DNA from 2 places in the Polaromonas sp. P1_G1 genome. Region 2 is predicted to be linked to the other one. Evidence: predicted binding sites of a transcription regulator. Region 2 holds the regulator's gene; the other holds the start of a gene.

Region 1 (8,057 bases), on a different contig from region 2:
GACGCACCCCGCTCCAGCGCCAGCAACAGCTCTTCGGCGGTTTCGAAGCGCCGGCGCTTGTCGCGCGCCACGGCTTTGAGCACCACGTGGTCCAGCCAGATCGGTACTTCGGGGTTGATGCGGCTGGGCGCGACGGGGTCGCGGTAGTAGCGGCCGGCCTGGTAGGGCAGCACCTCGCCATAGGGCAGGCGGGTGGTCAGCAGCTGGTACAGGGTGACGCCCAGCGCGAACAGGTCGCTTTGCGCGTCGGGCAGTTCCTCGGGCCCATCCGCGGCGGCGGCGCTGAAGCCCCATTGCTCGGGGTTGATGAAGCTGGGCGTGCCGGCGTGCAGCTTGCGCATGGCTTCGGGTTCGCGGCCGCTGAGCGCCACGCCCAGGTCCAGCAAGCGTAATACGCCGTCTTCGCCCTGGTGCAGGTTGGCGGGCTTGATGTCGCGGTGGATCACGCACTGGCGGTGCAACCGTCCCAGCGCGCGCGCCGCCTGGGTGGCGACGCCCAGCACCTGCTCGACGCTGAATTTGTGCCTGCGGTCCAGCTGCTGCTGGAGTGTCTCGCCGCTGTGCCAGTCATACAGCAGGTAAAACGCGCCGCGCTCCTGGCCGTTGGGCAGGCGGTCGTGGAGGTTAACCAGGTGCGCCGCCGCCCTGCCCGACTGCATGCGCAGGGCCAGCCAGGCTTCGTGGGCCAGCATGGCGCGTTCTTCTTCGTCGTGCGAGCGGGCGGGGTTCAGGGTCTTGAGGGCATACAGCACCCGCGTGGCGGGGTCGCGCACCTGGTAGAGCACATTGATGCCGTTGTCGGCCACCGGGGCCGTCACCCCTAGGCCGTCGATCACGTCACCCACCTTCAGGCGCGGCGGAATGGGCAGGGTCTGCGCGATGCGGGTCACGTCCTGCAGCGTAGCATCCAGCAGGCCGCGCACGCGCACCACCAGTGCCGTCACGTTGTCGTCGCTGCCGGCGGCCAAGGCGGCGTCCACCAGGCCCTGGCTGGCCACCTGTGCGCCGCCGGCTTCCTGGAGGCCGGCGAAGTCCTTCAGCCGCGCATCGCGCAGCACGCCGTGCACACCGTCGGTGACGAGGACGAACACATCGCCCACCTGCAGGTCGCCCTGCATGTAGTCGACCACCACATGGTCTTCTGCGCCCACGGAACGCAGCAGCTGGTGCTTGAAATCGGGATGGTTGACGGCATGGTCGTGCGTGAGCTGCTGCAGCGTACCGCCGCGCAACAAATAGGCCCGCGAATCGCCCACGTGCGCCAGGGTGTAGGACTGCCCGCGCAGCACCAGCGCCGTGAGGGTGGTCAGGCCCATGGCCGGCTGGCGCCGGCGGTTGATGCCCGCCAGCCAGGCATTCTGCGCGCCGATGATGCGGTCCAGGGCCACCGTGGTGTCCCAGGTCTCGGGCGTGCCGTAGTAGTCGCGGACCAGGCTGGTGACGGTGGTTTGCGCCGCTTCGCGGCCCATGCCGCCGGTGCTCACGCCGTCGGCGATCGCGACGATGGAGCCCATGCCCTCATAGCCGGGCTCGGGCAGCATGGCCGCGCAGAAATCCTCGTTGCTGCTTTTGCGGCCTGCGAGGGTTGCGAAGCCAATGTCCAGATCAAATGCCATGCACCAATGTAAGCAAGTTCAATGCCCGATATTGGTGCATTGCAGCAATCAGCTCATGCACACAAAGGGTGAAGGCTAACCGACCAACATCTGCATGCTGCGCTCGTACTGCACCGAAAGCTGCTCAAAGACGTCGAGCAGTTCTTCACTGGCGGTGGCCAGCCCTTCAAGGCGCTTGGCGTCTTTGCCTTTGGCGATGCTTGCTGCGCCTGCTCGCATCTGCGTCCAACCCGCAGCCGCCTTGTCGAGCGACGCACGAATCTCTTTACTGGTCAGCGGGATGTCGTTGAGGTACTGCAGCGCCTTCTCGAATGCCGCCTGCGACTCGGCCATGCCCGCCTCACTGCGTTGCGAGACGGCAGCACCGCCCAAGGCCTGGAGCAGCGCGTATTTCGCGAAACGCTGGCTCAGCATGCGCTGGCGCCCGGCCAGGTTGAGCATTTGCAGCGGCGGCATGGCGCCGGCGTTTTCCAGGCTGCCGGTCATGCGTTCGGCTTCCTGCAGCAGCAGTTCGGCCAGCTCATCCAGATGCGCCATCTCACCGGCGGCTGGACTCCCTTGCAAGGCAGGCTTCAGGCGGGTCCAGGTCACCGTGACCTGCCCCAGCAAGTCGCCAAAAGTGGGCTGCGACAGGCTTTTGCCGAGGGCGGCGATGTTGGCGTCGATGCGCAGCACCGACTCCTTCAGCAGCTCCGTCACGCGTTCGGCCTGCACCCCAGCCAGCCGCAGCAGGGCCAGCTTGACCAGGCGCTGCGACAGCATGCGCAGCTGGCCGGAGCGGTTGACGTCTTCGGCGAAGCGCGCCGAATGGATGATGTGCTGCGACACTTGGCCCAGGCGCTGGTTGGTGTGCATGGAGGCCGTCCGCAGGATCTGGAAGGCATCGTCGTCGGACACCTGGCGGGCTCGCATCAGGATGCCCTTGGCGCGGTCCACCACCTTGCGCTCTTCCAGCCGGCTGGCGACATCCTTGATCTGCCCTTGCAGGGCCTGCTCGCGCTGAAAGCGTGCCTGGGCCAGATGGATCAAAGGCCGCAGGCGCTGCGAGCCGTAGCCGTTGACCACATAAGCATGAACACCCACTTCCAGGGCGCGCGTGATCTTGGCGGCATCGCTGTCGGTGGTCAACACGATCACCGGGCATGGGGCGGTGTCACTGACCACCTGCAGCAGCCTGAACAGGTCTTCGCCCGGCAGCGCATCGTGGCAAATCACCACATCGGGTGCCTGGCGCAACACCTCTTGCACCAGTTTGCTGCGCTCGCTGACGACCGCCAGGACCTGGATGCCGGCCGCTTCCAGGTCAGCTACCAGCGGATTGCCGCCGGCGGGGCCGTTGAGGTGTACCAATGCGGAAGTCATACAAATCAATAGGTTGAGAGGGAAAACAGGGTAAATCAGAACGCAAGTCGCGGGCCATGCGCCGGTTGCAGCCGGCGGTGCGCATCGCAAGCCAATGATATGGCACAAGTTTTGCATTAGCCATTGCGGGCGTAACGACGCGCCCGACCTTAGCGAATGCACTGCGGGTCCTGCGTACAACGACGTACGTAATGGTGTGCCTCATACCGGGCTTTAAGCCCGGGTCCCTGTTTGACCGGGAGAGAGCATCATGAATTTCACCTTGTTTCCGACAAGCCGGACCGGCTTGCAAGCCCCGACAGGCCGCGTGGACGCGTGCGTGCGCGACCTGCGCAGCACGGCCGTGGCATGACGTTTGCACCTGAATATTGAATCCACTGGAGTAGCCCCATGAAAAAATCAAAACTGGTGATGGTCGGAAACGGCATGGCCGGCGTGCGCACCCTGGAAGAATTGCTCAAGGTCGCCCCCGACCTGTATGACATCAGCGTCTTCGGCGCCGAGCCCCATCCCAACTACAACCGCATCCTGCTGTCGCCCGTGCTGGCCGGCGAGCAGACGCTGGACGAGATCGTGCTGAACTCGTGGGACTGGTACAAGGACAACCACATCACGCTGCATGCCGGCAAAAAAGTGGTGGAAGTCGACCGCATCAAGCGCGTGGTGCGCGCCGAGGACGGCACCGAAGAGGAATACGACCGCCTGCTGATGTGCACCGGCTCCAACCCCTTCATCCTGCCTGTGCCGGGCAAGGACCTGCAGGGCGTGATCGCTTACCGCGACATCGCCGACACCAACGCGATGATCGATGCGGCGAAGAAATACAAGAAGGCGGTCGTCATCGGCGGCGGCCTGCTGGGCCTGGAAGCGGCCAACGGCCTGATGCTGCGCGGCATGGAAGTCACCGTGGTCCACGTGATGCCSTGGCTGATGGAGCGCCAGCTCGACGACGTGGCGGGCAAGCTGCTGCAGAAATCGCTGGAAGACCGCGGCCTCAAGTTCCTGATAGGCGCGCAGACCCAGGAGCTCACCGGCAACGATGAAGGCCGCGTGAAGTCCATCAAGTTCAAGGACGGCAGCGAAGTGGCCACCGACCTCGTGGTCATGGCGGTGGGCATACGCCCCAACACCCAGCTGGCCGAATCCATGCGCCTGCACTGCAACAAGGGCATCGTCGTCAACGACACCATGCAGACCGTCACCGACGCGCGCATCTACTCGGTGGGCGAATGCGCGGCGCACCGCGGCATCGCCTACGGCCTGGTCGCGCCGCTGTTTGAACAGGCCAAGGTGGCGGCCAACCACCTGGCGCAGTTCGGCATAGGCCGCTACTCGGGTTCGCTGACCTCCACCAAGCTCAAGGTCACCGGCATCGACCTGTTCAGCGCCGGCGAGTTCATGGGCGGCGACGGCGCCGAGGAAATCGTGATGAGCGACCCCTTCGGCGGCGTCTACAAAAAGCTGGTGATCAAGGACGACAAACTGGTTGGCGCCTGCCTCTACGGCGACACCGTGGACGGCAGCTACTACTTCAAGCTGCTGCGCGACGGCCGCAGTGTGGCCGACATCCGCGACAAGCTGATCTTCGGCGAGTCCAACCTCGGCGATGCCGGCCACGAAGGCCAGAACAAGGCCGCGCTGATGTCCGACGACGCGGAAGTCTGCGGCTGCAATGGCGTCAACAAGGGCGCGATCTGCAAGGCCATCAAGGAAAAAGGCCTGTTCACGCTCGATGAAGTGCGCAAGCACACCAAGGCCAGCGCCTCCTGCGGCTCCTGCACCGGCCTGGTCGAGCAGATCCTGATGTTCACGGCCGGCGGCGACTATTCGGCCACACCCAAGCTCAAGGCCATGTGCGCCTGCACCGACCACGGCCACCAGGCGGTGCGCGACGCCATCCGGGCCAACAAGCTGCTGAGCATTTCGGACACCTTCAAGTTCATGGATTGGAAAACGCCCAACGGCTGCGCCACCTGCCGCCCGGCCGTCAACTACTACCTGATCAGCACCTGGCCCAAACAGGCCAAGGACGACCCGCAAAGCCGTTTCATCAACGAACGCAGCCATGCCAACATCCAGAAGGACGGCACCTACAGCGTCATTCCGCGCATGTGGGGCGGCGAGACCACGGCCAGCGAACTGCGCCGCATCGCCGACGCAGTGGACAAGTACAAGATCCCGACCGTCAAGGTCACGGGCGGCCAGCGCATCGACCTGCTGGGCGTGAAAAAAGAGGACCTGCAGAATGTCTGGAAAGACATCGGCATGCCTTCCGGCCACGCCTACGCCAAAGCCCTGCGCACGGTAAAGACCTGCGTGGGCAGCGAATGGTGCCGCATGGGCACGCAGGACAGCACGCAGATGGGCAAGGACCTGGAACGCGCGATGTGGCGCATGTACGCGCCGCACAAGGTCAAGTTCGCCGTCAGCGGCTGCCCGCGCAACTGCGCCGAATCCGGCATCAAGGACGTCGGCATCATCGGCGTCGATTCGGGCTGGGAGATGTACATCGCCGGCAACGGCGGCATCAAGACGGAAGTGGCCCACTTCTTCACCAAGCTCAAGACCGCGGCGGAAGTCCTGGAATACACCGGCGCCTTCTGCGAGCTCTACCGCCAGGAAGGCTGGTACCTGGAGCGCACGGTGCACTACGTGAACCGCGTGGGCCTGGACTATGTGAAGAAAAAAATCCTGGAAGACCACGAAGGCCGCAAGGCGCTGTGGGAGCAGCTGCAGTTCGCGCTCGACGGCGAACCGGATCCCTGGTTCGACCTGAAAGAAGCGTCCGTGGACACCCGCCAGTTTGAAAAACTCGCTCCCGCCTAACCGCTTCATCGCTTGCTCGCCTGAAGCCGAATTGAGAGATCACTATGTCTGAATGGAAAAAAATCTGCCTGGTCACCGACATCCCGGTGCTCGGCTCGCGCCGTGTTTCACGCGCGAAAGGTATCGACGTGGCCGTGTTCCGCAATGACCAGGACCAGGTGTTCGCATTGCTGGACCGCTGCCCGCACAAGGGCGGCCCGCTGTCGCAGGGCATTGTGTTCGGCACCAGCGTGGCCTGCCCGCTGCACAACTGGACCATAGGCCTGGCCGACGGCTGCGCCCGGGAGCCCGACGAGGGCTGCACCCCCAAGTTCAGCTGCAAGGTGGAAACCGGCCAGGTCTTCCTGGACGCCACCGAGCTGGACACGCTGGCGCTGGACCTGCAGCCGCCGCGCGCCGGCCCGGGCGCTTCCGCGGGCGCACTCGGCGACGAGAGCTTCAGCGTTCAGGCACCCCACACCGCGTGATTTGAAGGCGCCCCCGAACCTCCATGACTGATACTCGATCAACCTGTCCTTATTGCGGTGTCGGCTGTGGAGTGATTATTGAGTCACAAGATAACGAGATCACGGGTGTGCGCGGCGACCCGGATCACCCGGCCAACTTCGGCCGGCTCTGCACCAAGGGCTCGACGCTGGCGCTGACCGCCTCGGCCGCCGTCACGCGGCAGACGCGCCTGCTGCAACCGATGCGGCGCGAGCACCGGCACGAGGCGCCCCAACCGGTGTCCTGGGACAGCGCGCTGGGTTTCGCCAGCGAAAGTTTTGCGCAGATCATCCGCGACCACGGCCCCGATGCAGTGGGCTTTTATATTTCGGGCCAGTTGCTGACCGAGGACTACTACGTCTTCAACAAGCTGGCCAAGGGCCTGATAGGCACCAACAACGTCGACACCAACTCGCGCCTGTGCATGAGCAGCGCGGTCGCCGGATACAAGCAGACGCTGGGCGCCGATGCGCCGCCCGCCTGCTACGACGACGTGAACCATGCGCAGTGCATCTTCATTGTCGGCAGCAACACGGCCTACGCGCATCCCATCCTGTTCCGGCGCATCGAAGACGCCAAGGCCGCCAACCCGGCGCTCAAGATCATTTTTTGCGACCCGCGCCGCACCGACACGGCCGAGATCGCCGACCTCTACCTGGGCATACAGCCCGGCACCGACGTCTCGCTTTTCAACGGCATGCTGCACATCATGCTGTGGGAGGGCTGGACCGACGCGGCCTACATCGCGGCGCACACCACGGGTTTTGACGCGCTCAAGGCCACGGTGCGCGACTACACGCCCGACCTGGTGGCCGAGACCTGCGGCATCAAAAAAGAAGACCTGCTCGCCGCCGCCAAGATGTTCGCGACCTCGGCCGCCACGCTGAGCCTGTACTGCCAGGGCCTGAACCAGTCCAGCAGCGGCACGGCTAAGAACGCCGCCCTCATCAACCTGCACCTGGCCACCGGCCAGATCGGCAAGCCCGGCGCCGGGCCGTTCTCGCTGACCGGCCAGCCCAATGCCATGGGCGGGCGCGAGGTCGGCGGCCTGGCCAACCTGCTGAGCGCGCACCGAGACCTGGCCAATCCTGAGCATCGCGCCGAGATCGCCGCCTTGTGGGGCGTGCCCTCAGTGCCGGAGAAACCCGGCAAGACCGCCGTCGAAATGTTCCAGGCCGCCGCCGACGGCGAGATCAAGGCCTTGTGGATAGCCTGCACCAACCCGGCCCAGTCCATGCCCGACCAGGCCACGGTGCGCCGAGCAATGGAGCGCGCCGAGCTGGTGATCGTGCAGGAAGCTTTTGCCACCACTTCGAGCTGCGACTATGCCGACCTGCTGCTGCCCGCCACCACCTGGGGCGAAAAAACCGGCACGGTGACCAACAGCGAACGCCGCATCAGCCGCGTGCGGCCGGCCGTGGCCGCGCCCGGGGAAACGCGCCATGACTGGGCGATTGCAGTGGACTTCGCGCAGCGGCTGGAGGTTTTGCTGAAGGCGGCGGGTTCCCGTCCCGGCCTTCCCTCTCCGGAAGAGAACGACAGTGAGGCCCCACCCCTTCCGCGCCCCACCCTTTTCCCCTACCCCCTGCAAGATGCCGCCCTCGCCGTGGAGGTCATCTGGAACGAACACCGCGAATCCACCCGCGGCCGCGACCTGGACATCACCGGCCTGAGCTACGCGCTGCTTGAGGAAGAACCGCGGCAGTGGCCCTTCAAGCCGGGCGACACGGCGGGCAAGGCCAGGCTGTATGAAGACGGCGTCTTCCC
Region 2 (2,395 bases):
ACGTGCTGGCCCAGGGCACGCCCTCCGAGATCGTGAACAACGCCGATGTGCGACGCGTGTACCTCGGTGAACACTTCAAGATGTAGGATGACACTCCCCCTGTTGTCGCTCACTTCGTGTAGCTCCCTCCCCCCCGAGGGGGCGGCGCCTGCGGCCTGGCAAAGCCAGTTCCGCGGCCCCTGCTCGCACTTTTTCTGCGCTTCGATCAAAGCTCCTTGACATGAAGCAGGGCCTCTCGCTCCGCGTCTCGCAGCACCTTGCGCTGACGCCCCAGCTGCAGCAGTCGATACGGCTGCTGCAGCTGTCGACGCTCGAGCTGAGCCAGGAAGTCGAGCAGATGCTCGACGAAAACCCGTTTCTCGAGGTGGCGGAAGAGACCGCGGTGCGCGAGGAGTTCGGCCTGGAGCACCTCAACACGCCGGTCAGCCAGGACAGCCGCGAGTTTGAATCCGCGGCGGAGTCGCCGAGCGGCGGCACTGAGGACGCTGGCATTTCAGCCGCAGGCGAAGCCGAAGTCAGCGCCGAACCCAAGCTCGAGGAAAGCTGGGAAGGCGACGGCACGGTGGAGACCACGCCCGACGACAGCGAATGGGGCAGTGATGCGCCGGCCCGCAAGAACAACAATGACGAGGGCGACACCGAGGCCTCCGACCTGACGGGCGCCCACGAGTCGCTGCAAGACCATTTGCACCGCCAGTCGCTGGGCCTGCGCCTGTCCGAGGAAGACCGCGCGGCCCTGCATTTCCTGATCGAGTCGCTCAACGACGACGGCTACCTCGAAGACAGCCTGGCCTCGCTCGCGGCGGGCCTGGCCGGGGACGACCTGGAACAGGCTGAGGACCTCGAGCAGCGTTTTGCCATGGCGCTCAAGCTGCTGCACCACATGGAGCCGGCCGGCGTGGGCGCGCGCAACCTGGCCGAATGCCTGGGCCTGCAGCTGCTGGACTGCAAAGACTGCGAAGAGACCCGCGCCGCCATCGCCATGTGCAAGCAACCCATGGAACTGCTGGCCAAGCGCGACCTGAAGCGCCTGTCGCACCTGTGCGGATTCACCGAAGCCGCCGTCCGGGGTGCGATTGCCGTGATAGGCCGGCTCGACCCCAAACCCGGCCGCCGCTTCGTGAACGTGGAGCGCAACCTGATCGTGCCCGACGTCATCGTCGTGAAGTCGGGCCGGGGGTTCAAGGTCTCGCTCAACGGCGACGTAATGCCGCGCCTGCGCGTGCACGACATCTACGCCAACGCCCTCAAGCAGCACAAGGGCCAGGGCGGCCAGGCGCTGCAGCAGCGTCTGCAGGAGGCGCGCTGGTTCATCAAGAACATCCAGCAGCGGTTTGACACCATCCTGCGCGTGAGCASSGCCATCGTCGAGCGGCAGAAAAACTTCTTCACGCACGGCGAACTCGCCATGCGCCCGCTGGTGCTGCGCGAGATCGCCGACGAACTGGGCCTGCATGAGTCTACGATTTCGCGCGTGACCACCGCCAAGTACATGGGCACGCCCTTCGGCACTTTTGAGCTCAAATACTTCTTCGGCTCCGCGCTGGGCACCGAAACCGGCGGCAACGCTTCCAGCACCGCCGTGCGCGCGCTGATCAAGCAGTTCGTCTCCTCCGAGAGCCTGAAAAAGCCGCTCAGCGACAACCAGATTTCCGAAATGCTCAAGGAGCAGGGCATCGAATGCGCGCGCCGCACCGTGGCCAAGTACCGAGAGGCTTTGCGCATCGCGCCGGCTAATTTACGCAAATCACTGTAAATCCGATTCTCGGGCGCATGGCGGCGTTGCGCGGTGCTCGGAATCCTCATGCACCCAAGTGCATTCCGGTTCCTGCGCTCCGTGCGCCTTGCCCTGCATCCCGATAATCGAATTTCCAGCAGCCCTTTTGAAGAGTCCGACATGAACCAGCTCCAATTGTTTTTACCGTGCGCCGCCGGCGTCGAGGCCTTGCTGGCCACCGAGGTGCAGCGCGTCACCGGCATCCAGGGCAAGGCCTGGCGCGCCGGCGTGCAGTTGCAGGCTTCCTGGCGCGACGCGCTGCAGCTCAACCTGCACAGCCGCCTGGCCCAGCGCGTGCTGATCGAGTTGCAGCACAACCAGTACCGCAGTGAACAAGACCTTTACAACGCCGCCGCCAACGTGGCCTGGGAAATCTGGTTCACGCCCAAGCAGACCTTCAAGGTTGAGATCACCGCCCAGCACAGCCCGCTGCAGAGCCTGAACTTCGCGGCGCTGAAGATCAAGGACGCCATCGCCGACCGCTTCCGCGCCAAGTTCGACGACGTGCGGCCCAGCGTCGACACGCGCTGGCCCGACGTGCGCGTCTATGTGCACCTGACGACCGACACCGTCACGATTTACATCGACACCTCGGGCGAACCGCTCTTCAAACGCGGC

Evidence for each region. The regulator sigma-54, encoded in region 2, starts transcription at its own class of promoters, with help from an activator protein. The targets are predictions, from matches to a motif close to TGGCANGNAANCTGCTTT.
Region 1: nirB (nitrite reductase large subunit NirB) is a predicted target of sigma-54. The motif match lies at 3,079-3,096, and genes of this name have one in related genera.

The regions. Positions count from the first base shown of each region.
Region 1 covers NZ_JBFUBU010000047.1:28,899-36,955, reverse strand. The annotation lists gene AC1D1Y_RS21185 (bifunctional protein-serine/threonine kinase/phosphatase) at 1-1,616, opposite strand, end outside; gene AC1D1Y_RS21180 (type IV pili methyl-accepting chemotaxis transducer N-terminal domain-containing protein) at 1,692-2,978, opposite strand; gene nirB (nitrite reductase large subunit NirB) at 3,369-5,804, shown strand; gene nirD (nitrite reductase small subunit NirD) at 5,849-6,271, shown strand; gene AC1D1Y_RS21165 (nitrate reductase) at 6,295-8,057, shown strand, end outside.
Region 2 covers NZ_JBFUBU010000037.1:19,000-21,394, reverse strand. The annotation lists gene lptB (LPS export ABC transporter ATP-binding protein) at 1-86, shown strand, start outside; gene AC1D1Y_RS18260 (RNA polymerase factor sigma-54) at 221-1,756, shown strand; gene AC1D1Y_RS18255 (THUMP domain-containing class I SAM-dependent RNA methyltransferase) at 1,898-2,395, shown strand, end outside.